4 regions of the Kineosporia sp. NBRC 101731 genome follow, and region 3 is predicted to be linked to each of the others. Evidence: riboswitches for the same ligand, from Rfam matches in the RefSeq annotation. Region 3 holds a riboswitch; each other region holds the start of a gene.
The links. Region 3 has a riboswitch for cobalamin ahead of cobN (cobaltochelatase subunit CobN). Riboswitches for the same ligand answer to the same signal wherever they lie in the genome.
Positions count from the first base shown of each region.

Region 1: it holds a riboswitch for cobalamin, as region 3 does, so the genes downstream of both, QSK05_RS26100 (ABC transporter substrate-binding protein) here and cobN (cobaltochelatase subunit CobN) in region 3, are expected to answer to the same signal.
Region 2: it holds a riboswitch for cobalamin, as region 3 does, so the genes downstream of both, nrdH (glutaredoxin-like protein NrdH) here and cobN (cobaltochelatase subunit CobN) in region 3, are expected to answer to the same signal.
Region 4: it holds a riboswitch for cobalamin, as region 3 does, so the genes downstream of both, QSK05_RS29810 (energy-coupling factor ABC transporter permease) here and cobN (cobaltochelatase subunit CobN) in region 3, are expected to answer to the same signal.

Region 1 is NZ_BSTC01000011.1:69,626-75,536, forward strand. It holds gene QSK05_RS26095 (ABC transporter permease subunit) at 1-648, opposite strand, end outside; gene QSK05_RS26100 (ABC transporter substrate-binding protein) at 890-2,467, opposite strand; cobalamin riboswitch at 2,458-2,658, opposite strand; gene QSK05_RS26105 (dihydrolipoamide acetyltransferase family protein) at 2,660-4,216, opposite strand; gene QSK05_RS26110 (alpha-ketoacid dehydrogenase subunit beta) at 4,209-5,246, opposite strand; gene QSK05_RS26115 (thiamine pyrophosphate-dependent enzyme) at 5,243-5,911, opposite strand, start outside.
Region 2 is NZ_BSTC01000018.1:88,292-94,202, forward strand. It holds gene nrdE (class 1b ribonucleoside-diphosphate reductase subunit alpha) at 1-1,798, opposite strand, end outside; gene nrdI (class Ib ribonucleoside-diphosphate reductase assembly flavoprotein NrdI) at 1,795-2,202, opposite strand; gene nrdH (glutaredoxin-like protein NrdH) at 2,207-2,440, opposite strand; cobalamin riboswitch at 2,571-2,787, opposite strand; gene QSK05_RS32430 (CapA family protein) at 2,963-4,054, shown strand; gene QSK05_RS32435 (enoyl-CoA hydratase/isomerase family protein) at 4,139-4,906, opposite strand; gene paaZ (phenylacetic acid degradation bifunctional protein PaaZ) at 4,903-5,911, opposite strand, start outside.
Region 3 is NZ_BSTC01000002.1:142,296-148,206, reverse strand. It holds gene cobN (cobaltochelatase subunit CobN) at 1-2,220, opposite strand, end outside; cobalamin riboswitch at 2,249-2,422, opposite strand; gene QSK05_RS07860 (DEAD/DEAH box helicase) at 2,491-5,697, shown strand; gene QSK05_RS07855 (SWIM zinc finger family protein) at 5,628-5,911, shown strand, end outside.
Region 4 is NZ_BSTC01000014.1:177,188-183,098, forward strand. It holds gene QSK05_RS29795 (VOC family protein) at 1-635, opposite strand, end outside; gene QSK05_RS29800 (DUF4235 domain-containing protein) at 683-961, opposite strand; gene QSK05_RS29805 (sugar efflux transporter) at 1,191-2,411, shown strand; cobalamin riboswitch at 2,892-3,020, shown strand; gene QSK05_RS29810 (energy-coupling factor ABC transporter permease) at 3,094-3,846, shown strand; gene QSK05_RS29815 (energy-coupling factor ABC transporter substrate-binding protein) at 3,852-4,181, shown strand; gene cbiQ (cobalt ECF transporter T component CbiQ) at 4,178-4,927, shown strand; gene QSK05_RS29825 (energy-coupling factor ABC transporter ATP-binding protein) at 4,924-5,745, shown strand; gene QSK05_RS29830 (arylsulfatase) at 5,886-5,911, shown strand, end outside.

The DNA of each region.
Region 1 (5,911 bases), on a different contig from region 3:
GGTCTGCTCGGCACTGGCCGAGAGCATCCGGGCCAGCAACCCTCCCGCCGGAAGACCCAGCGAGAGCCCCGGCAGGACGGCGCTCGCCGGTCCGTTCCAGCCGAAGACCGGCAGTACCCGCCAGGTCACGGCGAACAGCAGCACTGCGGTGACCGCGACCACGACCTCGGGAAGCGCCGCGAGCGCGGCCGGTACCGGCCCGGACAGCAGGTCCGGACGGCGGGAGCGGGGTTTCGGGCCGGACCGGGCGCCCTGCCGGATCACCGGGGTGAGCAGCAGCCCGGCCACGGCGACCGCGATCACCCCGGCGGTGCCGGCCAGGGTCAGCGACGTGCCCAGCGCCGGGCCGACCAGCTCGCCGACCGGCCGGCGGCTCACCCAGCTGGTGCCCAGATCGCCCCGGAGGGCGCCGGACAGCCAGGTGAGAACCCCGGAGACGGGGGACGAGGGAAGGTCCAGTTCCCGGCGCAGAGCCTCGACCGCGGCCGGGTCGTCACCCCGTGCGGTGAAGCGCACCCGCAGCACGGTCCGGGCCGGGTCTTCACCCCGCAGCCAGGGCAACGCGGCGACCACGACCAGCAGGAGCAGGACCGTGGCGAGCGTGCCGGTGATCGAGCGCAGCCCGGACGGCGCTGATCCGCGGCTCATCTCGCGATCCCGGCGATTCCCGTGATCCCCGCGAGGTGAAGAGCGCGAGTGCGAGAACGGTGGAGCCCGACCTCGTTCGTGATCATGCAGACTCTCCCCGGCCGGGTGCTGAGGGATGGCCCGATCACGAACGAGGTGGTGGGGCGGGCGTGGTCGGCCACCGGGCCCGGCCCGCCGCATCGCGGGGCCTCTGGAGTGGGCAGGAGCGGGGACACGACGGGTACGTTCACGGCGCGGGGGATCAGTGGCGGATCGTGGTCTTCGCGGTGATCACCGCGCGCTCCCAGGGGTCACCGGCCAGGCCGGAGACCCCGTCGGCCAGGCCGAACTGGGTGCGGTCGTGGACCAGGGGGATGACGGCGACGGCGGACAGCACCACGTGCTCGGCGGCGACCGCGGCCTGGTTGCGGGCGTTCACATCGGTCTGCGGGGCGGCCTTCGCCAGGTCCGCGTCGAGAGACCGGTCGCAGAACCGGCTGATGTTGTAGCCGCCGTCGCAGCCGAAGTCGGCCTGCAGGTAGCTGATCGGGTCGGCGGTGTCCTGCCCGTACGAGCGGCTCATGATCACGGCGTCGTAGGTGCCGGCCAGGAGGTCGCTCTCCATCTGGTTGTACTCCTGCACCACCGTCTTGACGTCGAACCCGGCCTTGCGCCACCGGTCGGCGACGACGGTGGCGATCTCGGCCAGTTCCGGGCGGTCGGAGAACGTGGCCAGCGTGATCTTCTGCCTCTGCGGGGTCGCGGCCTTCGGGTAGTCCGGGGTCGGGCGCTCGTCGGCCCAGGTGGACACGGACGAGAACAGCCCCTTCGCCGGGTCGGCGGCACCGGCGTAGATGGTGCCGGCCAGGTCCAGACCGTCCGGACCGTCGAGACCGTCCGGACCGTCCGGACTGTCGAAGGCCTCGCGGGCGGCCTCGCGCTGGGCCGGGTCCTTGAACACCGTCGAGCTCTGCGTCAGGTGCAGCGACACGGTGCGCGGCAGCGGGACGGCCAGCACGTGGTCGGTGCCGATCTGCTCCAGCTGGTCGGCCGGGACGGCCTGGGCCACGTCGGTCTGACCGGCTCGCAGCGCGGACGCGCGCTGGTCGCCGTCCGCCACGAAGCTCAGCTCGATGCCGGCCAGGGCCGGGGTGCCGCCCCAGTAGCTCTTGTTCGCGGTGAGGTCGGCCGAGGTGGTGCCGTTGAGCTGGGTGATCGTGTAGGGACCGGTGCCGGTGCCGACCACGGACGGCGAGGCCGGGTCGGCGTAAGCCTTCTCCGAGAGGATCGCCAGCTCCGGCGAGGTCAGCCGCTGGATCAGCACCGGGTCTGCGGTGCGGGTGACGATCCGGACCACGCTGTCGCCGTCGGCGGTCACGGTCAGGTCGGTGCCCGACAGCGACCGCGGCGCCGGGTCGGCCTCGGTGGCGTGGGTCAGCGAGTCGGCCACGGCCTGGGCGTCCATGGCGGTGCCGTCCTGGAACGTCACGTCCGGGCGCAGCGTGAGCTCCCAGGTCTGGGGGTCGGTCTGCTCCCAGCCCGTGGCCAGCGACGCCTCGGGACGGCCGGAGGCGTCGAGCTGGGCCAGGGTCTGCGTGGCGCCGACGCCGTAACTGGTCACCGCGTCGTCGCTGTACGGCGAGAGCGCCGCGACCGGCGTGAACGCATAGGCGTACCGCAGGATCTGGGGACCGTCGCTACCGGCAGCACCGGAATCGCTGCCGCAGGCGGCCAGCGGGAGCAGGGGGAGGACGAACGCCGCAGCGATCGCCGGGATCTTCAGAAAACGCGCAGGGCCCATGGAACAGACCGCCTCCAGCACCTCGTGGTTGCGAAACAAGTGCCGTGGCCGGTCTCCTGGCTCTCGGGTCAAGCGCTGCCGGCGAACCTTCCCAGGCGGTCCCGTCATGACGGTCCCGCCCAGTGGCGCCCGATGCGGACTGTGCGAGCCGGCAGCTTCCCGATCACAGTGGCGAGGGCCGCTCCGGTATCACACCGGAATTCCCGAACACCACGACGTTGTCACGCTACCTCAGAGATCACCCAGCGCTGCCACCGGCCTCTCGACGCAGTCGGCGACGAACCGCAGGAACCCGCCCGCCACCGCGCCGTCACACACCCGGTGATCGAAACTCAGCGTCAGCTGCGTGACCTGTCGCACCACCACCTGACCAGCTACGGCCCAGGGTCGCTCGATGATTCTCCCGATCCCGAGGATCGCCGCCTCGGGGTGATGGATGATCGCCGCAGCGCCGTCGGTGCCGAACACCCCGTAGTTGTTGACCGTGAACGTCCCGCCGGTCAGATCACCCGGCGTGAGTGCACTCTCCCGGGCCCGGCCCGTCATCGCGCTGATCGCGCCCGCCAGCCGTCGCGTGCTGAGCAGATCCGCGTCTTTGATCACCGGCACCACCAGGCCACGATCGGTCTGCGCCGCGAACCCCAGGTGCACAGCCCGATGCCGGTGGATCTCCCCACCCTCGACCGTCGCGTTCAGCTCCGGATACCGCCGCAACCCCGCCACGCCGAAACGGGCGAGCAGCGCGACGATGCTGACAGGGGTGCCCGGGGGTGAACCGGGGGGTGCGCTGTTGAGCACGGCCCGGGCCTCGAGCAGCCCGGTCGCGTCGGCATCGACCCAGAGGGTGGCCTCAGGAATCTCCCGGCGCGATCGAGAGAGTTTCTCGGCAGCCACCCGCCGTATCCCGGTCAGGGGGACCCGCTCGAACCCGCGGTCGGGGGGCCATGCTGAGGCGGGGAGGGATGGAGGCGGCGGAGACGCTGCGGTCCGGAAGCTTTCGGAGGAAACCGTTCCTGAGGACGTGGTCTCGGGGAGCGTGGGCGCAGGAGGCGTCGGCCCGGGACGCCGTTCAGGCTGGGAGCGGGCCGCCTGCTCGACGTCGGCCCGCAGGATCAGACCGCCAGGGCCGCTGCCGGTCACCTGGCGCAGATCGAGACCGGATTCACGGGCCAGGCGCCGCACCAGCGGAGAGATGACGCGCAGGGCGTGGGTTTCCGTGCCCGGCGGAAGAACACGGGGAGTCGGTGCGACGGCGCCAGCGTCTGGTGTGGCAGCGTCAACTCCGGGTGTAACGGCATCAGTTTCTGGGACGAGGGCCGGGGCGCCCGGCCGGCGCAGGGGCCGACGGCGCCGGGGTGTGGGGGCACCGGCTGATGATGTGCCGTAGCCGACCAGAACGTTTCCGCTGCCTGCGTTCTCACCTCTGCCGGTGGTCTCACTGCTGCCTGCGGATTCACTGCGGCCGGCGCCTTCCTCGCTCTTTTCGTCGAAGCCCGGTGGGGCGACCTCCACCCCCGGCTCTCGCAGACCGCCGAAGGAGGTCTCCCAGCGACGGGTCTCGGCGATGGTGATCAGAGGTGTGCCCACGGCCAGGACATCACCCGGTTCGGCGTGCAGCACGGTGACGACACCGGCGAACGGGACCGGGACCTCGACCGAGGCCTTGGCGGTCTCGACCTCGACGACGGGCTGGTCGACCGTCACCTCGTCACCGACATCCACCAGCCAGGTCATGATCTCGGCCTCGGTCAGGCCCTCACCCAGGTCGGGCAGGAGGAAATCAGCCATGATGGGGCTCGCCCTCCCACTGCAGCCGGCTGACCGCGTCGAGGATGCGTTCGGCGTCGGGCAGGTGATGATGCTCGAGTTGGGGCGGGGGATAGGGAATGTCGTATCCGGTGACCCGCAGGATCGGGGCTGCGAGGGAATGGAAGCACTGCTCGGTGAGGCGCGCGGCCACCTCGGCGCCGTATCCGCAGAACCCCGCGGCCTCGTGTACGACCACGGCCCGGCCGGTGCGCCGCACGCTGGCCGTGACGGTCTCGTCGTCGAACGGGCTCAGACTGCGCAGGTCCACCACCTCCAGGTCGTACCCCTCGTCGCGGCCGATCCGGGCGGCCTCCAGTGCGGTCTCCACCGTGCCGCCGTACGTGATCACCGTGACGTCACGGCCCGGCTGCACCACGCGCGCCTGGTGCAGCTCCGGTCCGTCTACCGCGCGATCTATCGGTTCCTTGGTCCAGTAGCGGCGTTTGGGCTCCAGGAAGATCACCGGATCGGGGCTGTCGACGGCCTGGCGCAGCAGACGGTACCCGTCGGAGGGTGTGGCGCACGTGACCACGCGCAGCCCGGCGGTGTGCGTGTAATAGACCTCGGAGGAGTCGCAGTGATGCTCCACCCCGCCGATGCCACCCCCGTACGGAATACGCACCACGATCGGTAACCCGACGCGTCCGCGGGTGCGGTTGTGCATCTTGGCCAGATGGCTGGTGATCTGCTCGAAGGCCGGGTAGGCGAAGGCGTCGAACTGCATCTCCACCACCGGGCGCAACCCGTTCATCGCCATGCCGATCGCAGTGCCGACGATGCCGGACTCGGCCAGCGGCGAGTCCCAGACCCGGTCGGGCCCGAACCGCGCGGCCAGGCCGTCGGTCACCCGGAACACCCCGCCCAGCGGCCCGACGTCTTCCCCGAACACGACCACCCGATCGTCGGCATCCAGCGCGTCACCGAGTGCCTGGTTCAGTGCCCCGGCGAGCGAGACCGGCTGATGCACCGATGATTCCACCTGACCTGCGCGCTCCGTCACCGTACTCACCGGATTCCCCTCCCGCCGGGTTCATGTCCGTCCATCGTGGCCCTTCCCCCTACCGGAAGGTCCAGCGCGTCCGCGCGCTGCCGGGCCAGCGCGGCTGTCGGCCGCGCGTAGACGTACTCGAACAGATCCGACGGTGAGACCGGTGCATCGGTGCCCATCCGCGTCCTCACTCCGGCAGCCAGACCCTCAGCCTCGGCGTCGAACCCGGTTGCATCGAAATCCCCGGACGAAGAGAGAAAGACGGCGAGCCGCCGGACCGGGTCGCGCTCCAGCCAGCCGGCCACCTCGTCGTCCTGCCGGTATCGCGAGGCGTCGTCGGCATTGGTGTGCGCCTCGATCCGGTAGGTGAGCGCCTCGATCAGCGTGGGACCACCTCCGGCGGCAGCGGAGGCGATCGCCGAGGAGACCGTCGCATACACGGCCGCCGCATCGTTCCCGTCGATCTGCTCCGATCGAATGCCATAGCCAATACCCTTGTGGGCCAGGGAAGGAGCCGCCGTCTGCCGGTGAAGCGGCACGCTGATCGCATACCCGTTGTTCTGCACCACGAACACCACGGGCGCCTTCCACACGGCCGCGAAGTTCAGTGCCTCGTGGGTGTCTCCCTCGCTGGTGGCCCCGTCGCCCAGCAGCACCACCGCGACCGCGTCCTCACCCCGCAACCG
Region 2 (5,911 bases), on a different contig from region 3:
TCGGGTGGATCGAGGAGGTGGAGTTGTTGATGTACGAGATCGAGCCGGTCGGCGGCACGGCCTGGAGGTTCTGGTTGTAGAGGCCGAACTCGCGCACCGAGTCGGACAGGGCCTGCCAGTCCTGCTGCGTGGGGATGGCGACACCGGCGTCCTCGAACAACTGCTTCACCCGGGCCGTGCGCGGCAGCCAGGTCTTCTCGACGTACTTCGTGAAGTACGAACCGTCCGCGTACTTCGAGTCCTCGAAGCCGATGAAACGCGTTCCGCGCTCCTTGGAGAGCAGGTTCGACGCCCGGATGGCGTGGTAGGCCACCGTGTAGAAGTAGATGTTCGTGAAATCCAGGCCCTCGTCCGAGCCGTAGAAGATGCGCTCACGGGCCAGGTAGCCGTGCAGGTTCATCTGGCCCAGGCCGATGGCGTGACCGCCGGCGTTGGCGCGCTTGATCGAGGGCACCGACTCGATGGACGTCTGGTCGGAGACCGCGGTCAGCGCCCGGATCGCCGTCTCGACGGTGCGGCCGAAGTCGGGGGAGTCCATCGCCGTGGCGATGTTCATCGAGCCCAGGTTGCACGAGATGTCGCGGCCGATGTGGTCGTACGACAGGTCGGTGTTGAACGTCGACGGGGTCGAGACCTGCAGGATCTCGGAGCACAGGTTGGAGTGGGTGATGCGGCCCTTGATCGGGTTGGCCGCGTTCGCGGTGTCCTCGAAAAGGATATACGGGTAACCCGACTCGAACTGCAGCTCGGCCAGCGTCTGGAAGAAGTCACGCGCGTTGATCTTCTTCTTGCGGATGGCGCCGTTGTCGACCATCTCGCGGTACTTCTCGCTCACGCTGATGTCCGCGAACGGCACCCCGTAGACGCGCTCCACGTCGTAGGGCGAGAACAGGTACATGTCCTCGTTCTTCTTCGCCAGCTCGAACGTGATGTCCGGGATCACGACGCCCAGCGAGAGCGTCTTGATCCGGATCTTCTCGTCCGCGTTCTCCCGCTTGGTGTCGAGGAACTGCATGATGTCGGGGTGGTGGGCGTGCAGGTACACCGCACCCGCGCCCTGACGCGCCCCGAGCTGGTTGGCGTAGGAGAAGGAGTCTTCGAGCAGCTTCATCACGGGAATGACACCGGACGACTGGTTCTCGATGTGCTTGATCGGTGCGCCGTACTCACGCACGTTCGACAGCAGCAGGGCCACGCCGCCGCCGCGCTTGCTCAGCTGCAGCGAGGAGTTGATGCCCCGGGCGATCGACTCCATGTTGTCCTCGATGCGCAGGAGGAAACACGAGACGGGCTCGCCACGCTGGGCCTTACCCAGGTTGAGGAAGGTCGGGGTGGCCGGCTGGAAGCGGCCGGTGATGATCTCGTCCACCAGCTGGAGGGCGAAGTTCTCGTCGCCGGAGGCCAGCGTGAGCGCCACCATCGAGACCCGGTCCTCGAAACGCTCCAGGTAGCGCTTGCCGTCAAACGTCTTCAGCGTGTACGAGGTGTAGTACTTGAACGCCCCGAGGAAGGTCGGGAACCGGAACTTCTTCGAATAAGCGTGCTTGTACAGCCGTTTGATGAACGCCCGGTCGTACTGGTCGAGCACCGCGCCTTCGTAGTACTTGTTCTCGACCAGGTAGTCGAGCTTCTCGTCCAGGTCGTGGAAGAAGACCGTGTTCTGGTTGACGTGCTGCAGGAAATACTGCCGCGCCGCCTCCCGGTCCTTCTCGAACTGAATCTCGCCCTGCGGACCGTAGAGATTCAGCATCGCGTTCAGGGAGTGGTAGTCCATACCCACGTCCAGAACGTCCGTCATACCGACTGTCGCTGCCAAAATCGTTCCAATCCATCTCGGACGCGTAAGACGTCCTCTGCTGTTCCCATGAGTTCGAAGGCGTACAGGTAGGGCACCTGGCACTTCGCCGCGATGATGTCACCCGCGATGCAGTAGGCCTCACCGAAATTCGTGTTGCCGGCGGCAATCACACCGCGGATGAGGGAACGGTTCCCCTCGTCGTTGAGGAACCGGACCACCTGGCGGGGAACGGCCCCGCCCTCGTTGCCCCCACCGTACGTCGGAACCACCAGAACGTACGGATCGCGCACGTGCAGGAAGGGGTCGGTGGGACGGAGGGGGATCCGTGCCGAGGCGACGTCCAGCTTCTGCACGAAGCGGTGCGTGTTGTCGGAGGCGCTGGAGAAGTAGACCAGCGAGGTCATCCGATCAGACAGTCTGCGCCACCAGCGCCTTGATCCGGTCGGGACGGTAGCCCGACCAGTGGTCGTCACCGGCGATCACCACGGGAGCCTGCATGTACCCCAGCGACATGACGTGGTCGCGGGCCGCGGGGTCCTCGGTGATGTCCACGACCTGGTACTCCAGGTCGGTCTTCGCCAGCGCCCTGTACGTCGCGTCGCATTGAACGCAGGAAGGCTTGCTGTAAACGGTGATAGTCATCTCGCACATCCCGATCTTCGAGAACTTCGTGCGCGGTGGAGAGCCCCGGGTGAACACAGACCTGCCCCAACGGGCAGCCTGAAGTCATCCGGTTCCGTCCCTCGCGGCACCTCGGACGCACGCGCCACGTAGGGCGCGCGCATTGCTGGCAGGTCTTCGGACTCGCAGGCATGCGCTGTGAGCGCACCTACTGACCGTCGCTTCCCAGGCGCGCAAGCGCGTGCCCAGTGCTGTCTGACGGTGGTCGTTCCCACTCACCGCTGCGGGGCAGTCCCGGATTCTCACCGGCTTCCCTCTGATGACGCCCTCCCTGGCTGGAAGGGCGAACCAACAACAGGCAGCACCATATGCCGTAGGTGGGGGTGCCCGCGACAACTAGATCTAGTACGCGTGTCGATGCGTTGTCCGGACAGGGGGAAATCTGGACCCCACGTGATCAAGCGGCATCAGGGCGCTACCGATGCATCTGCAGTCCCACTGAAGGGACTGATCAGGTGGGTCCGTCGTCGGGGGAGTGCAAACGTGGGCAAACGTCGTCGGGCCCGAGCGGTGCTCTGCTCAGCCCTGCTGGTCGCGGCCTGTTCGACCTCCAGCGACTACGTCTGGGCCCGAGCGGCACCCGAGCCGCTGATTCCCCGGACGCCCGTGACGACCGTGACACCGGTCCCGACGGCGTCGGCCGGAAAAGTGACGAAGAAGATGCCCGGCAGTGGACGCGTGCGGCTGGCCTTCGCCGGCGACGTCCACTTCCAGGGGTCGTCGGCGAAGGCGCTGGGCGGCGACATCGGCAGTGCCGGCCGGATCCTGCGCCGGGCCGACCTGGCTGTGGTGAACCTGGAGACCGCGATCACCACCCGCGGCCGCGCCGAGCCCAAGCAGTACACCTTCCGGGCCCCGGCCTCCGGTCTGAGGGCGCTGCGCCGGAGCGGGGTCGATGTGGTCACCGTGGCCAACAACCACGGCATGGACTACGGCCGTATCGGGCTCGACGACACCCTCAAGGCCGGGAAGCGTTCCGGGGTGCCGATGATCGGCGCCGGCCGGAACATCGACGAGGCCTTCACCCCGTACCGCCGCACGATCCACGGTGTCCGGCTGGCAGTCTTCGGGGCCACGGACGTGCTCGACAGCTTCGCCGTGAACTCCTGGAAGGCGACCGGCGAGACCTCGGGGCTCGCCTCGTCCAAAGACCCGGAACGGCTCCTGAAGGCCGTGCGTGAGGCCGCGCGCACCGACGTGGTGGTGGTCGTGCTGCACTGGGGTGTGGAGCGGCAGTCGTGCCCGACGGCGAGGCAGCGCGAGCTGGCCGATCTCCTGACGGACGCGGGTGCCAGTGTTGTGGTCGGTAGTCACGCGCACGTGCTGGAACCCGCTGTGCATCGAGGCCGTACCGCGGTGCATTACGGCCTGGGGAATTTCGTGTTCTACGCCAACGGTGGTCCGGGTGCCCGGACCGGTGTTTACGGCGTGGTGGTCGATCGCCGGGGCGTGGTCGGGACCTCCTGGCATCCGGCGAGAATTCATGGTGGACGTCCACAACTGCTGAGCGGTCGGGTCGCCGATACGGCGAGACGGGAACAGAAGGATCTGACCGTGCGCTGCGGGGTCGATTGACGATGGAGCTTGCTGGATGAACGGGGAGATTTTGCCTGATCGCGAAGGATTCTTTGTTCGTGATCAGGCAAAACCTCCCCCGGTTCAGCTACCCCTGAAGTCCGGCTTGCTCTTGGACAAGAAGGCCGTGACCGCCTCGGTATGGTCGGCGGTCAGGGCCAGACGGGCCTGAGCCTCGGCCTCACGGCGCAGCACCGTCGACAGTGAGGCCGTGCTCAGGAGGCGCTTGGTCTCGGCGAAGGCCCGGGTGGGGCCGGCCGCCAGCCTCGCGGCCAGGGCCTGGGCCCTTTCCTGGACCTCTGGTGCCGGCACCACCTGCCCGGCGATGCCCCACCTCACCGCCTGAGCCGGGGTGAACGGTTCTCCCAGCAGGAGTAGTTCTTTCGCCCTGGCCTCGCCCACCGAACGCGGCAGGGTGAGGGAGAGGCCGGTGTCGCAGGTGAATCCGATGGCGGTGAAGGCCGTGGCCAGGTGGGCGTCGTCGGCGAACACCCGCAGGTCGCAGGCCAGGGCCAGGGCCAGCCCGGCTCCCACGCAGGTGCCCTCCACCGCCGCGATCACCGGCTTGGGCATGGTGACCAGGGCCGTCACGATCGGGGCGTAATCGGCCTCCACCGTGTCGGTGGCGTGCGCCGGGTCGGCCTGCAGCAGGGCGGCGTGCTCGGCCAGGTCCTGGCCGCTGCAGAAGGATCCGCCGGCACCGGTCAGCACCACGGCACGCATGCTGTCGTCGGCCGACACTGCTTCCAGGGCCGTGCGCAGCGACTTCTTCGCCCCCGCGTCGAGGGCGTTGCGGCGTTTCGGCCGGTCGATCGTGAGAACCGCCACCGCACCGTCGTGTTCGACGATCATCGGGCCTCCTTCGCCACCAGCGTCAGCACGTCGTAGGTGGCCACCGGTTCGCCGTGCTGGTTGGTGACCAGCGCGTCCCACCGCACCTCGCCGTAGCCGGCGCTGTGGCGGGGCGTGAGCTGCTTCACCGTGAGCTGTACGGAGATCGCGTCGCCGGCCTTCACCGGAGTGAGGAACCGCAGGCCGTCGACGCCGAAGTTGGCCAGCACCGGGCCCGGGGCCGGGTCGACGAACAGGCCGGCGGCCAGCGACACCACGAGGTAGCCGTGGGCCACGATGCCGCGCAAGAGCGGGTTCCTCGTGGCGGCGGCCGCGTCGGTGTGAGCGTAGAACGTGTCGCCGGTGAACTCGGCGAAGTGCTCGATGTCGGCGAGGGTGACGGTGCGAGCCGCCGTGGAGATGCTGTGCCCGATCTCCAGTTCGGCCAGCGAGTAGCGGAACGGATGCTGTTGCGGGGTGATCCGCGTCGAGCCCGGGGCCCAGCGGCCGGTGATCGCCGTGAGCAGGTCGGGCGAGGCCTGGATCGCCGTGCGCTGGAGGTGACCCAGCACACCCCGGACGCCGCCGAGTTCTTCACCACCACCCGCGCGTCCCGGGCCGCCGTGCACGAGCATCGGTAGCGGGGAACCGTGGCCCGTGGACTCCCCGGCGTCGTCACGGTCGAGCACGAGGATGCGGCCGTGCCAGGGGGCCAGGCCCAGCACCAGGTGGCGGGCGACCTCCGGGGAGTGCGTGATCACCGACCCGGCCAGGCTGCCCCGGCCCCGCGCGGCCAGGGCCACGGCCTCGTCGAGCGACTCGTAGGTGAGCACCGTGCTGACCGGACCGAAGGGCTCCACCTCGTGCGGCTGGGTCGCTCCCGGGTGGGCCCGCAACAGGAGGGGCGGGACAAAGGCGCCCCGTGCGTCCCCTATTGGTTGTGAAGGGTCACCGAAGACCAACTCCGCCCCGGCCCGTAGGGCCTCCACCGCCTTGAGTACCTCGTCCCTCTGCCCGATGCTCGCC
Region 3 (5,911 bases):
TTCCAGGCCGTCGGTGTCCTCACCGACCGAACCCACCGACGCCTCATCCAGACCGAGTGCCTCACGCAGCCCGGGTAGCGACTGCGAACCGGCCCAGAGCTGACGGGCCCGCAGCATCGACGTGACCAGGTGCACGAGCACCGAACCGGTCGGTGCCTGGCCGAGAATGTGCAGCCCGTCGCGGATCTGGGCGTCCTTGACCTGGCAGAGCCAGCCGTCCAGGTGCAGGATCATGTCGTCGAACTCGGCCTCGTGCGGCCGCTGCGTCAGACCCAGGTCGTGATCGAGCTTGGCCGCGTGCATGAGCGTCCAGATCTGCGACTGGATCGCCGGGCCCTTGGCCGGGTCGAGGGCCGTGACCGAGGCGTACTCGTCGAGAAGCTGCTCCAGGCGGGCGATGTCGCCGTAGGAGTCGGCCCGGGCCATCGGCGGCACCAGGTGGTCGACCAGCGTGGCGTGGGCCCGGCGCTTGGCCTGCGTGCCCTCGCCCGGGTCGTTCACCAGGAACGGGTAGATCAGCGGCAGGTTGCCCAGTGCCGCGTCGGGCGCGCAGGACGCCGACAGCGCGAGCGTCTTGCCGGGCGTCCACTCCAGGGTGCCGTGCTTACCCAGGTGCACCACCGCATCCGCACCGAAACCGCCTTCGGAGGCAGGAAGGTTCAGCCAGTAGTAGGCGGCCAGGTAGTGGTGCGAGGGCGGCATCTCCGGGTCGTGGTAGATCGCGACCGGGTTGTCGCCGAAGCCCCGCGGCGGTTGCAGCAGCATCACCACGTTGCCCGCGATGATCGCGGCCAGCACGATGTCGCCGTCCGGGTCACCGCTCGACAGGGCCCCGCCCGGCGGGTCGACGAACATCTCGCCCGGTACCGCGCCCCAGTGCCCCTCGACCGACGCGCGCAGGTCGTCGGGCAGGGTCGCGAACCAGCGCCGGTACACCGCGGCCGGGATCCGGACCGGGTTGCGCGCCAGGTCGTCCTCGGTCAGCCAGTCCAGGTCCTGGCCGCCGGCCTCGATCAGCCCGTGCACCAGGGCGTCGCCGTCCATCGCCGCGAAACCCGGGAACGCACCTTCGCCCTCGGAAGGGCCGACGTCGTACCCCGCGTCCCTCATCGACGCCAGCAGGGCCAGTGCCGAGGCCGGGGTGTCGAGCCCCACCGCGTTACCGATGCGCGCGTGCTTGGTCGGATAGGCGGTGAGCATCAGGGCCACCCGCTTGACCGCCGGCGGAACGGCCCGCAGACGGGCGTGGGCCACTGCGATACCGGCTGCCCGCGCTGATCTTTCTGGGTCGGCGACGTACTGCGTGAGCCCGTCCGCGTCGACCTCCTTGAACGAGAACGGCACCGTGATCAGCCGGCCGTCGAACTCCGGGATCGCCACCTGGTTGGCGGCGTCCAGTGGGATCAGCCCCTCGGAGCTCTCCACCCACCGCTGACGCGAGGTCAGCGTGCTGATGGCCTGCAGGATCGGCACATCCAGCGCGGCCAGGGCGCCGATGTCCCAGGTGGAGTCGTCACCCCCGGCCGAGGCGTTGGCGGGCCGGTTGCCTCCGGCCGCGAGCACGGTCACCAGCAGGGCGTCGGCGGTGCCCAGCGTGGCCAGCAGGTCGTCGTCCGCCCCGCGCAGGGTGGCGCAGAAGATCGGCAGCGCCCGCCCGCCCGCGTCCTCGACGGCCGTGCAGAGCGCCTCGACGAACGCGGTGTTCCCGGCCACGTGGTGGGCGCGGTAATAGAGCACCGCGACGGTGGGACGGTCGCCTGTCACGGGGGGTCGCTCCAGGATTCCCCACAGCGGGGTGCCGGCCGGCGGCTCGAAACCGAATCCGGTCAGGAGCACGGTGTCGGTCAGGAACGCGTGCAGTTCGGCGAGGTTGCCCGGACCGCCCTCGACCAGGTACCCGTGGGCCTGGGTGGCCACCCCGACGGGAACGGTGGAGCGGCTCATCAGATCGGCGTCGGGCAGCGCCTCGCCGGAGAGCACGACCACCGGCACCCCCTTGGACAGCAGGGCGGCCAGGCCCTCCTCCCAGGCCCGGGTGCCGCCGAGCAGGCGCACCACGGTGACGGCCACACCGTCGAGCAGGCCGTCCAGGTCGTCCACGGACACCCGGTTCGGGTTGGCCAGCCGGTACGGAACGTTGCTGGCGCGAGCGCTGAGCAGGTCGGTGTCGGAGGTGGAGATGAGCAGAACGGGCTGCCGTTCGATGGGCACGTCGGTCACGAACGTCCTCTTCCTCGCCGTCCGCGCGGCGGGTTGCTGCGGCGTGGCACAGTCTCCTGGCTCGGCGTCCTCGTGAGGTCTCAGGCCTTCCAGCCCTGACGGGCCGTGACCATCGATCCAGAAACGTCACTCAGCGCTCACAGTGGCGCGACCGCGCCGGAATCTCACCGGCTTCCTGTCCACCACGCCGCTCGATTGTTCGGGGGTATCTGACGGTGCCACTGTGCCAGCCCGGCGCACGGCACCCAACCCCTGGCCTACCCTTGGGCGGTGTTCGTCGTCCATGCCTGGTGGTCTCCCGGCCCCGGTGATCCCGCAGACGACGGCTCTCTCCTTCTCTGGGCGGAAGATCCGCAGGTCCGCGCGGTGCCCGCCGAGCGCACCGGGCGCCGTCCCAAGGTGCGCGAGCATCCCTTCGACATTGCCGCCGACGAGCTCACGAAGACCCTCACCGACGTCTGCGGCCTGATCGCCGAGGGCTGGCAGGAGGGCACCGCCGACCTCGTGCTGCCCTCTTTCCAGCACGCCCCGGCCGGTTCGCCCGAGCTGCTCGACCTGCGCTCGGGCTGGGCGCCCGGCGCCTCCGGTCACGTCGAGGGCGAGTCGGCCCGGCTGTTTCCCGAGGTCCGGTGGCGGGTGGTCACCGTCTCGGTGCCCGCCGCCCAGGCGCCCGCGGTGCTCGACGGCCTGAAAGGGTCAATGGGGGACGCGGTGGCGCTCGGTTCCGACGTCCGTCACCTTCTCGCTCTGCTCGCCTTCTCCGAAGATCTGATCAGCAGGGGACGCGTGCTGCCGGTCGCGCTGGAGGCTCCCGACGGTCACGGGGTGGCCCGGTGGCGCCCGGTTCTCACCGGTGACGACGGGGAGTGGTTCCGGCACGCGGTCGCGACCCTGCCGCCCTCGTTCGGTGCGGCGCTGGCCTCCGGGGCGACCGGGGCGACCGGGGCGACCGGGTTCACGCCGGGCCGGTGTGCGGCCGCGGCGGTGGACGCCTTCGTCGACGTCGGGGTGCGGGCCCGGCTGCGTCCGGCCCGGGCGTCCGGCGGGCTCGGGCTGGCCGGCTGGCGGCAGGCCCTGCACGGCCCCTACCCGGCGTTCCCCGCGAACCGGCGCCAGATCGGCCAGCTGGTCACGGGTCTGGAGCAGTGGCAGGCCGAGGCGGTCTCCGGCGGTCTGGTCCGGGCCGGTTTCCGGCTGGTCGAGCCCACCGACGACGACATCACCAGCGTGCTGCGCCCGGGCGACGAGGAGCTGCGACCGGCCGACGAGGCGGCGATGTGGCGGCTCGAGTTCGGTCTGCAGGACGCCGATCAGCCCGGCCTGTTCATCCCGGCCCAGCAGATCTGGGACGCCGAGCTGACCCTGACCCGGCTGCGCCGCAACGCCCCCCGCCCGCAGGAGACGCTGCTCGCCGAACTGGGCCGGGCGCTGCGGCTCTTCCCGCCCCTGCGCGACGCCCTGCTGCAGGCCCGCCCGGCGCAGCTGCTGATGGAGACCGCCACCGCGCACCAGTTCCTGACCGAGTCCGCGGGTCTGCTGATCGGTGCGGGGTTCGGTGTGCAGCTGCCCGGCTGGTGGTCGAAACCGCAGCGCCTCGGCGCCCGGCTGCGCGCGGGCACCCCGCCCCAGCCCGGAAGGATCGAGGGCTCACCGGTCTTCCGGCAGAATGACATCGTCGAGTACGACTGGCGGCTGTCGATCGGCGACCAGCAGCTGACCGACGACGAGGTGGCCCTGCTGATCGAGTCGCAGGCCCCGCTGGTGCGGCTGCGCGGTGAGTGGATGCAGGTCGATCCCGAGAAACTGCGCAAGGCCCGGGCCTTCCTGCGCAAGCGGCGCAAGACCGGTCCGGAGACGATGTCGATCGCCGACGTGCTCTCGGTGATCGGCGCCGGCTCGGAAGGCCCGGCCGGGCTCGAGGTGACCGGGGTGGACGCGTCGGGCTGGCTGGCCGACTTCCTCGCCTCCGCGGAAGATCGCCAGTTGCAGCCCTTCACGGTTCCCGAGGGATTCGTGGGCGATTTGCGCCCGTACCAGGAGCGCGGCGTGGCCTGGCTGTCATTCCTGGAGAACCTGGGCCTGGGAGCGGTTCTCGCCGACGACATGGGCCTGGGCAAGACCGTGCAGCTGCTCGCGCTGATGGCCGCAGACGCGCCGCTCGAGGATACGGGGGACACCGGGGCAGACCTGATCCCCGGCCCGACCCTGCTGGTCTGCCCGATGTCGCTGGTCGGGAACTGGCAGCGGGAGGCCGCGAAGTTCACGCCGGGGCTGCGGGTTCACGTGCAGCACGGCGCGGACCGTCCGCAGGGCGAGGAGTTCCACGACGCGGTGAGCGGTTGCGACCTGGTCGTCACCACCTACTCGCTGCTCGCCCGCGACGCGGTGACCCTGCGCAAGTACGCCTGGCGGCGCATCGTGCTCGACGAGGCCCAGGCGGTGAAGAACGCCGCGACCCTGGCGGCCACGGCTGCCCGTTCGCTCACGGCCGGGCGGCGGATCGCGGTCACGGGTACGCCGGTGGAGAACCGGCTGGCCGACCTGTGGAGCCTGATGGAGTTCGCCAATCCCCGGGTGCTCGGCGACCCGGCCGATTTCAAGAAGCGCTACGCCCTGCCGATCGAGCGGGTCGGGTCGGACGAGGCCCGGGAGAAGCTGCGGGCGGTGACCCAGCCGTTCATCCTGCGCCGGGTGAAGACCGACCGCACCATCATCAGTGACCTGCCGGAGAAACTGGAGATGGAGGTGGTCTGCACCCTGACGTCGGAGCAGGCCGCGCTCTACCAGAACGTGGTCACCGACATGCTGGCCCGCATCGAGAACAGCGAGGGCATGGAACGGCGCGGTCTGGTGCTGGCCACCATGACCAAGCTCAAGCAGGTCTGCAACCACCCGGCCCAGTTCCAGCGCGACGGCAGCCGGGTCGCGGGCCGTTCGGGCAAGCTGGCCCGCCTCGAGGAGACGCTGGACGAGGTGCTCGCCTCGGGTGAGAAGGCGCTGATCTTCACCCAGTACGCCGAGTTCGGCGAGATGCTACGCACCCACCTGACCGCGAGATTCGGCCGCGAGGTGCTCTTCCTGCACGGCGGGGTGCGAAAGACCCAGCGCGACGAGATGGTCGCGCGGTTCCAGGAAGAGCGTCCGGACACCCCGCCGATCTTCATCCTCTCCCTGAAAGCCGGCGGCACCGGACTGACCCTCACCGCCGCCAACCACGTCATCCATGTGGACCGCTGGTGGAACCCCGCCGTCGAGGACCAGGCCACCGACCGGGCCTTCCGGATCGGGCAGTCCCGCACCGTGCAGGTGCGCAAGTTCGTCTGCGCGGGCACCCTCGAGGAACGCATCGCCACCATGATCCGCGACAAGCGAGGGCTGGCGGCCTCGGTCGTCGGCACCGGCGAGAACTGGCTGACCGAGCTGTCCACCGCCCAGCTGCGCGAACTGCTGACCCTGGATCCCGAGGCGGTGGGCTGATGGCCGGCTTCGAGCAGTACGGCAAGCCCCGCCAGGTGGAGAACGGCCTGACCGCCCGCAGCGCCCGGGGCGACATCGGCGAGCAGTGGTGGTCGCGCCGGTTCATCGGGGTGCTCGAATCCTTCGCCCTGGGCACCCGCCTGACCCGGGGCCGCGCGTACGCCCGTAAGGGGCAGGTGGTCTCGCTGGAGGTCGGGCCCGGGGTGGTCACGGC
Region 4 (5,911 bases), on a different contig from region 3:
ACGGTCGCACCCAGGTCGAGCAGACGCTCCCGCTCGGTCTGCCGGTCGGTGCCGGGTGCAGGGGCGATGTCGAAGTGGGGACGATAGCGGCGGCCGGTTCTGGGGGCCAGGGGCGGACCGCCCCAGGTGATCTTGGGTCCACCCCGCGGCGACTGGATCGCGGTCTCCTCGTCCTGGTCCCAGACCAGCGGCCAGTCCAGCACGCGGCTCCAGAAGTACCCGTTCGCCCGCGATCCGTCGCCGGCCAGCGCCCCGATGGCGCCGGTCCCGGCCAGGAACTGGTTGCCGGGCTCGATCACGCAGAACTCGTTGCCACCCGGGTCGGCGAGCACCACGTGCCCCTCCTCGGGACGCTGACCGACGTCGTGGTGCCGCGCGCCCAGGGCCAGGGCCCTCTCGACAATCTGCCGCTGATCCTCCAGCGAACTGCTGGTCAGATCGAAGTGCAGGTAGTTGGGCGCGGTCTTCGGCTCGTCAGTGGGCAGGAACCGCAGCACGAAGCCGGGATCCAGCACGGCCGGGGCGTGGGCGGTGGTGCCGTCCCGCACGTCCCAGCCCAGGAACCCCGCCCAGAAACCGGTCAGGCGTACCGGGTCTTCGGTGTCGAAGCACAAAGCGACCAGCTGAGCCGTCATGCGCCCGAGTGTGCGCCGCCCGAGGGCTGGCGCGCACCCGGTTTTCGTCACTCCTCGCCGGGCCACTCCCCCGTCCAGCGCTCGAACGCCACGGCTCCGCCCCGGTCGACGGCCGCCTTCACCGCGGCGAAGATCGCGCCCTGGACCGTGGCGGCGAGCAGCACCTGCCCCCACCCGAAGCGCCGGTCGTTGGCCTCGGGGGTGTCGTCGGCGTCGGACACGTGCTTCCACACCTGCTTGAACAGCACGCCCGCGATCAGGCCGGCGCCGACGCTGCCCGCCAGACCGAAGGGCTTGTACAGAATTCGGGCGGAAGTATTGGCCACGGTCTCTCCTTGCAGGTCACGGGCAGGTCATAGGCAGGTCATGGGCAGGTCATGGGCACTGATGAAGCGTCTCTACGGTGACCTGCCCCGGCGGATCGGCAAGTGGAGCGACCCGGGGTGTAACACCTGGGACACTGGTGCCGTTAGAAACAGCGGGGCCCTGCAGGGCGGCAGCGCCTCGTGTCCGACCGTTCGTTCTGCCTGTCTTGAGGTCTTTGTGTTTCACCCTGTGCGCCAGCACTTCCCCCTGGCGCTGGTTTTTCTCTGTGTCGGCCTGGCCAGCGCGATGGCCACTCCCTTCCTCACCCTCTTCCTCACCGACGCGGTACACGCCAGTGGTCTGCAGATCACCGCGTTCCTCGTCGCCGCACCCCTGTCGTCCGTGGTGGTGTCGCTGGGGCTCGCCCGCTGGTCGGACCGTCTGCCCTCGCGGCGCGGACTGATCATCGCGGCCGCCCTGACCGGCGCCGCCGGCTCCCTGCTGACGGCCTGGCTACGGGACTACTGGCTGCTCCTGGGCCTGACCGTGACCGCGTCGGCCGTCGCGAGTGCCCTCGTGCCCCAGGTGTTCGCCCACGCGCGGGGCAGCCTGGCCGGTTCGCCCAACGCCGTCATGACCATGACCACCCTGCGCACGGTGCTGTCCCTGTCGTGGGTGGGCGGGCCGTTCCTGGCGACGATGCTGCTCACCGCCGGTGACTTCACCGCCGTCTACGGTTTCGCCGCCACGATGTTCACGATCGCCGCAGTGGTGACGTGGCGGATGTTCCCCTCGACGCCTGTCCCGGTGGCCACCGTCGCGGCGCAGACCCTGGAGTCGGAACCCGGCCGGGACGAGAGCAGCCGGGTGCTCGTGCTCACCATGGTCGCGCTCGTGCTCCTGCAGTGCACCGGAAACCTCTCGCTGCAGGCTCTTCCGCTGTTCCTGAAGAGCGAGCTGAACGCCGGGCTGGGTGACGCGGGCCTGATCATGGGCCTGTGCGCCGGGCTGGAGATCCCGCTGATGCTGGGCTTCGGGATGCTCGCGGCCCGGTACCCGCTGCGCCGGCTGATGCTGGCCGGGCCGGCGCTGGCCCTGGTCTACACCGCGATCGTCGCGGTCTCCTCCGACACCTGGCAGCTCGCCGCGGCCCAGGTTCTCAACGCGGCCGCGATCGCTCTGCTCCAGGGCCTGGGCATCAGCTACGTGCAGGACATGCTGCCCAGCCGCCCGGGCCACGCCTCCACGCTGTTCATCAGCGCCGGGCCGGTCGGGGCCATGCTGGCCGGCCCGATCCTCGGTGCGGCAGCCGGTTTCGGCTACCGGCAGGCCTACCTGATCGGTGCGCTGCTGTGCGCCGTGGCCTTCGTGCTGCTGCTCGTGGCGCGCCCGACCCTCACCGGCGCCCGCATCACCCGCACGACGCGGATCGGGCGCGAGACCGAGGCGAAGCAACTCGTCGAGGCCTGATCCAGGAGCGAGGCCCGGGCCAACGTCGAGGACCGGGCCAACGTCGAGGACCGGGCCAACGTCGAGGACCGGGCCAACGTCGAGGACCGGGCCCGCGTTGGGCCCCGGCGCAGCGACGGCCCCTGGGCCAGCGCCGGACCCGGGCCAGCGCCGAGGGGCCGGACCAGTGGCGGCACCCGGTCCAACGCCGTTGCGCTGGATGAGGCGGGGCAGCAGCTCTGCTCCACCGGCCCCGACCCCACCGGCGAAGCCTCTGCCGTGTGTACACCTGGTACACCCGGTACCGGGTGTACCAGGTGTACACACGGCGTTCCTTGCTCCCGGAGCCGTGAGCCGCTCCGGGAGCAAGGAACGTCTGCGCGGCCGGAAGCAGACGGACGAACGTTCGTGGCCGTCGCACGGGAAAGGAGCGCGGTACTCATATCGGACGCCGCGTGGTTAGATGCGCCAGTCAACTAAACACGAACCGCGACGGCAGTGAAGGAAGCCGGTGAGAATCCGGCGCGGTCCCGCCACTGTCACCGGGGAGCAGACCCCTCGCCGTGCCACGGCCTGTTGAACCAGGCCGGAAGGCCGGGGCGAGCCTTGATCCGGGAAGCCAGGAGACTTCGGCCGTCGCATCGATCCAGGGCGCGGACCCGAGGAGATCTGATGACGAACACGCTGTCCGGCGGGGTGCTCCGTGCACATCGCTGAGGGCTATCTGCCGCCCCTGCACGCCGCCGCCTGGACCGTCGCGGCAGCCCCCTTCGTGGTGCACGGCGCCCGCTGTGTGGTGCGCGAGGTGCGCGAACGTCCCGAGTCCCGGCTCCTGCTGGGCGCGGCCGGGGCCTTCACCTTCGTCCTGTCGGCGATCAAGCTGCCCTCGGTCACGGGCAGTTCCAGCCACCCCACCGGCACCGGCCTGGGCGCGGTGCTCTTCCGGCCGCCGGTGATGGCCGTACTCGGCGCCGTCGTGCTGTTGTTCCAGGCCCTGCTCCTGGCCCACGGCGGGATCACCACGCTCGGCGCCAACGTGTTCTCGATGGCGATCGTCGGACCCTGGGTGGGGTACGCCGCCTATCGCGCCTGTCTGGCGGTGGGCCTGCCCTTCCCGGTCGGTGTGTTCGCAGCCCTGTCACTGTCCGATCTCTCCACCTACGTGGTGACGTCGGTGCAGCTGGGTCTGGCGCACCCGGACCCCTCCGGCGGTGTACTGGGCTCGATCGGCGAGTTCCTCGGCATCTTCGCCCTCACCCAGATCCCGCTGGCGATCGCCGAGGGTCTGCTCGGCGTGCTGGTGTTCCGCATCCTGGCCCGCATCGCCCCCGAGGAACTGGGCCTGCTGGGCCTGAAGGCCGCTCTCCCGGGACCCACCGACGACGGCGGGCCGACCGCCCGGGCGACCACGACGTCCTCAAGCACCGAAAATCGCCCCGACCGCTCAGGAGCGTGACCACCATGACCACCCGTACCCCACGCCGCCTGGCCGTCGACCTGGGCCTCCTGCTGCTCGTCATCGCCATCTTCGCCATCCCGCTCACCCTGCGGCTGAACACCGACGGCCAGCCCGAGGGCGAGTCCTACGCCGGCAGTGACTCCTCGGCCGCCACCAAGGTGGAGGAGATCAACCCCGGCTACCACGTCTGGTTCAGCCCGCTCTTCCAGCCCTCGTCGGGTGAGATCGAATCGGGCCTGTTCGCCCTGCAGGCCGCGGCCGGGGCCGGGGCGCTCGGCTTCGTGCTGGGCCGGCTGTCCGGCCGCCGCACCCGGAAGACCAGTGCCCCTTGAGCGCTCCGGCGATCGACGTCGCCGCCTGGGCCAGTCCCTGGCGGCGGTACTCACCGGGCGACAAGGTGCTGCTCAGCCTCGGCCTGGTGATCAGTGCCCTGGTGCTGCCGACCTGGCCGGCCTCGGTGCTCGTGACCGTGACCGCGCTGGGTCTCGTGCTCGGCCCGGGCCGTGTACCCGGCCGCCTGCTGGTGCGGGCGGCCCGGGGCCCGGCCGCGTTCATCCTGCTGGGCACCGTGACCATCGCGGTGACCTGGCGCACCGACGGTTTCGGCCCGACCGTGACCGGCGAGAGCCTGGACGCGGCCGTCCAGACCCTGGCCCACGCGGTCTCGGGCACATCGGCCGTGATGCTGCTGGCCGCGACCACCCCGATGACCGACCTGCTGGCCTGGGCCCGGCGCCGGGGAGTGCCCGAAGCGATCGTGGACATCGCCGGGCTGGTCTACCGTCTGCTGTTCGTGCTGCTGGAGTCGGCCGGCGCCGTACGGGCCGCGCAGACGGCCCGGCTGGGCTACACCAGCCGCCGGGCCACTCTGCGCTCGGCCTCGATGCTGGCCGCCGCCACCCTCACCCGGGCCTTCGACCGCGCCCGCCGCCTGGAGAACGGACTGGCCGGGAGGGGTTTCGAGGGGGTCATGCGCACACTCGCCGACCAGCAGCCGTCGTCGCGGCCCTTCGTGGCCACCACCCTGGCCGGGCTGACCGCCCTGGCGGCCGTCTCTCTTCTGCCGGGTGCCCGGTGAACGGGCAGATCGAGGTCGAGGGCCTCGAATTCCGCTATTCCGGAGGCCCTCCCGTGCTGACCGGCGCCGATCTGCAGGTCCCGCCGGGCACCCGCCTGGCCGTACTGGGCGCCAACGGATCGGGCAAGAGCACGTTGTTACGCTGCCTTTCGGGAGCCCTGCGTCCCACCGCCGGCCGGATCACCGTCGGCGGGCGCGAACTGCGCCACACCCGCACCGGACTGCGCGAGCACCGGCACCAGGTGCAGCTGATCACCCAGGACCCCGACGACCAGCTGTTCTCCGCCTCCGTCCGCGAGGACGTCTCCTTCGGCCCGGTCAACCAGGGGCTGACCGACGACGAGGTACGCGCCCGCTGTGACGAGGCCCTGACCCTGCTGGCCGCGACCCACCTGGCCGCCCGGCCCACGCACCAGCTCTCGTTCGGCGAACGCAAGCGCGTGGCCATCGCGGGAGCCGTCGCGATGCGCCCCGACGTGCTGGTGCTCGACGAGCCGACCGCCGGGCTGGACCCGGCCGCGGGCCAGGAGGCGACGGCCGCGCTCGCCCGCCTGCACGACCGGGGCACCACGCTGGTCATGGCCACCCACGACGTGGACCTGGCGCTCGCCTGGGCCGATCAGGTCGCCGTGCTGGTGGGTGGCCTGGTGCGGCAAGGGCCACCGGAGAAACTTCTGGACGACGACACGTTGCTCATCCAGGGCCGGTTACGCCGGCCCTGGGTCTTGTCGGTGGCCGCGCGATTGAGAGCCCTGGGCGTGCTGGGGCAGGAGACACCGGTGCGGGACGAGCCGTCACTACTGGCCGCGCTGGGTTGATCGCAGGCCTGCGAAATATGTACTCATAGCGCCCATCTCTGACACCCATCACTAACCCGTATCGCTTGGACCGGCAGCGCGCGTTGTCCGGCGGCCCGCGATCATGTCAACCTGACTCGTGATGATGACCGGTGTGACTGGTGGACGAACTGGAGCTGTCCGTGGC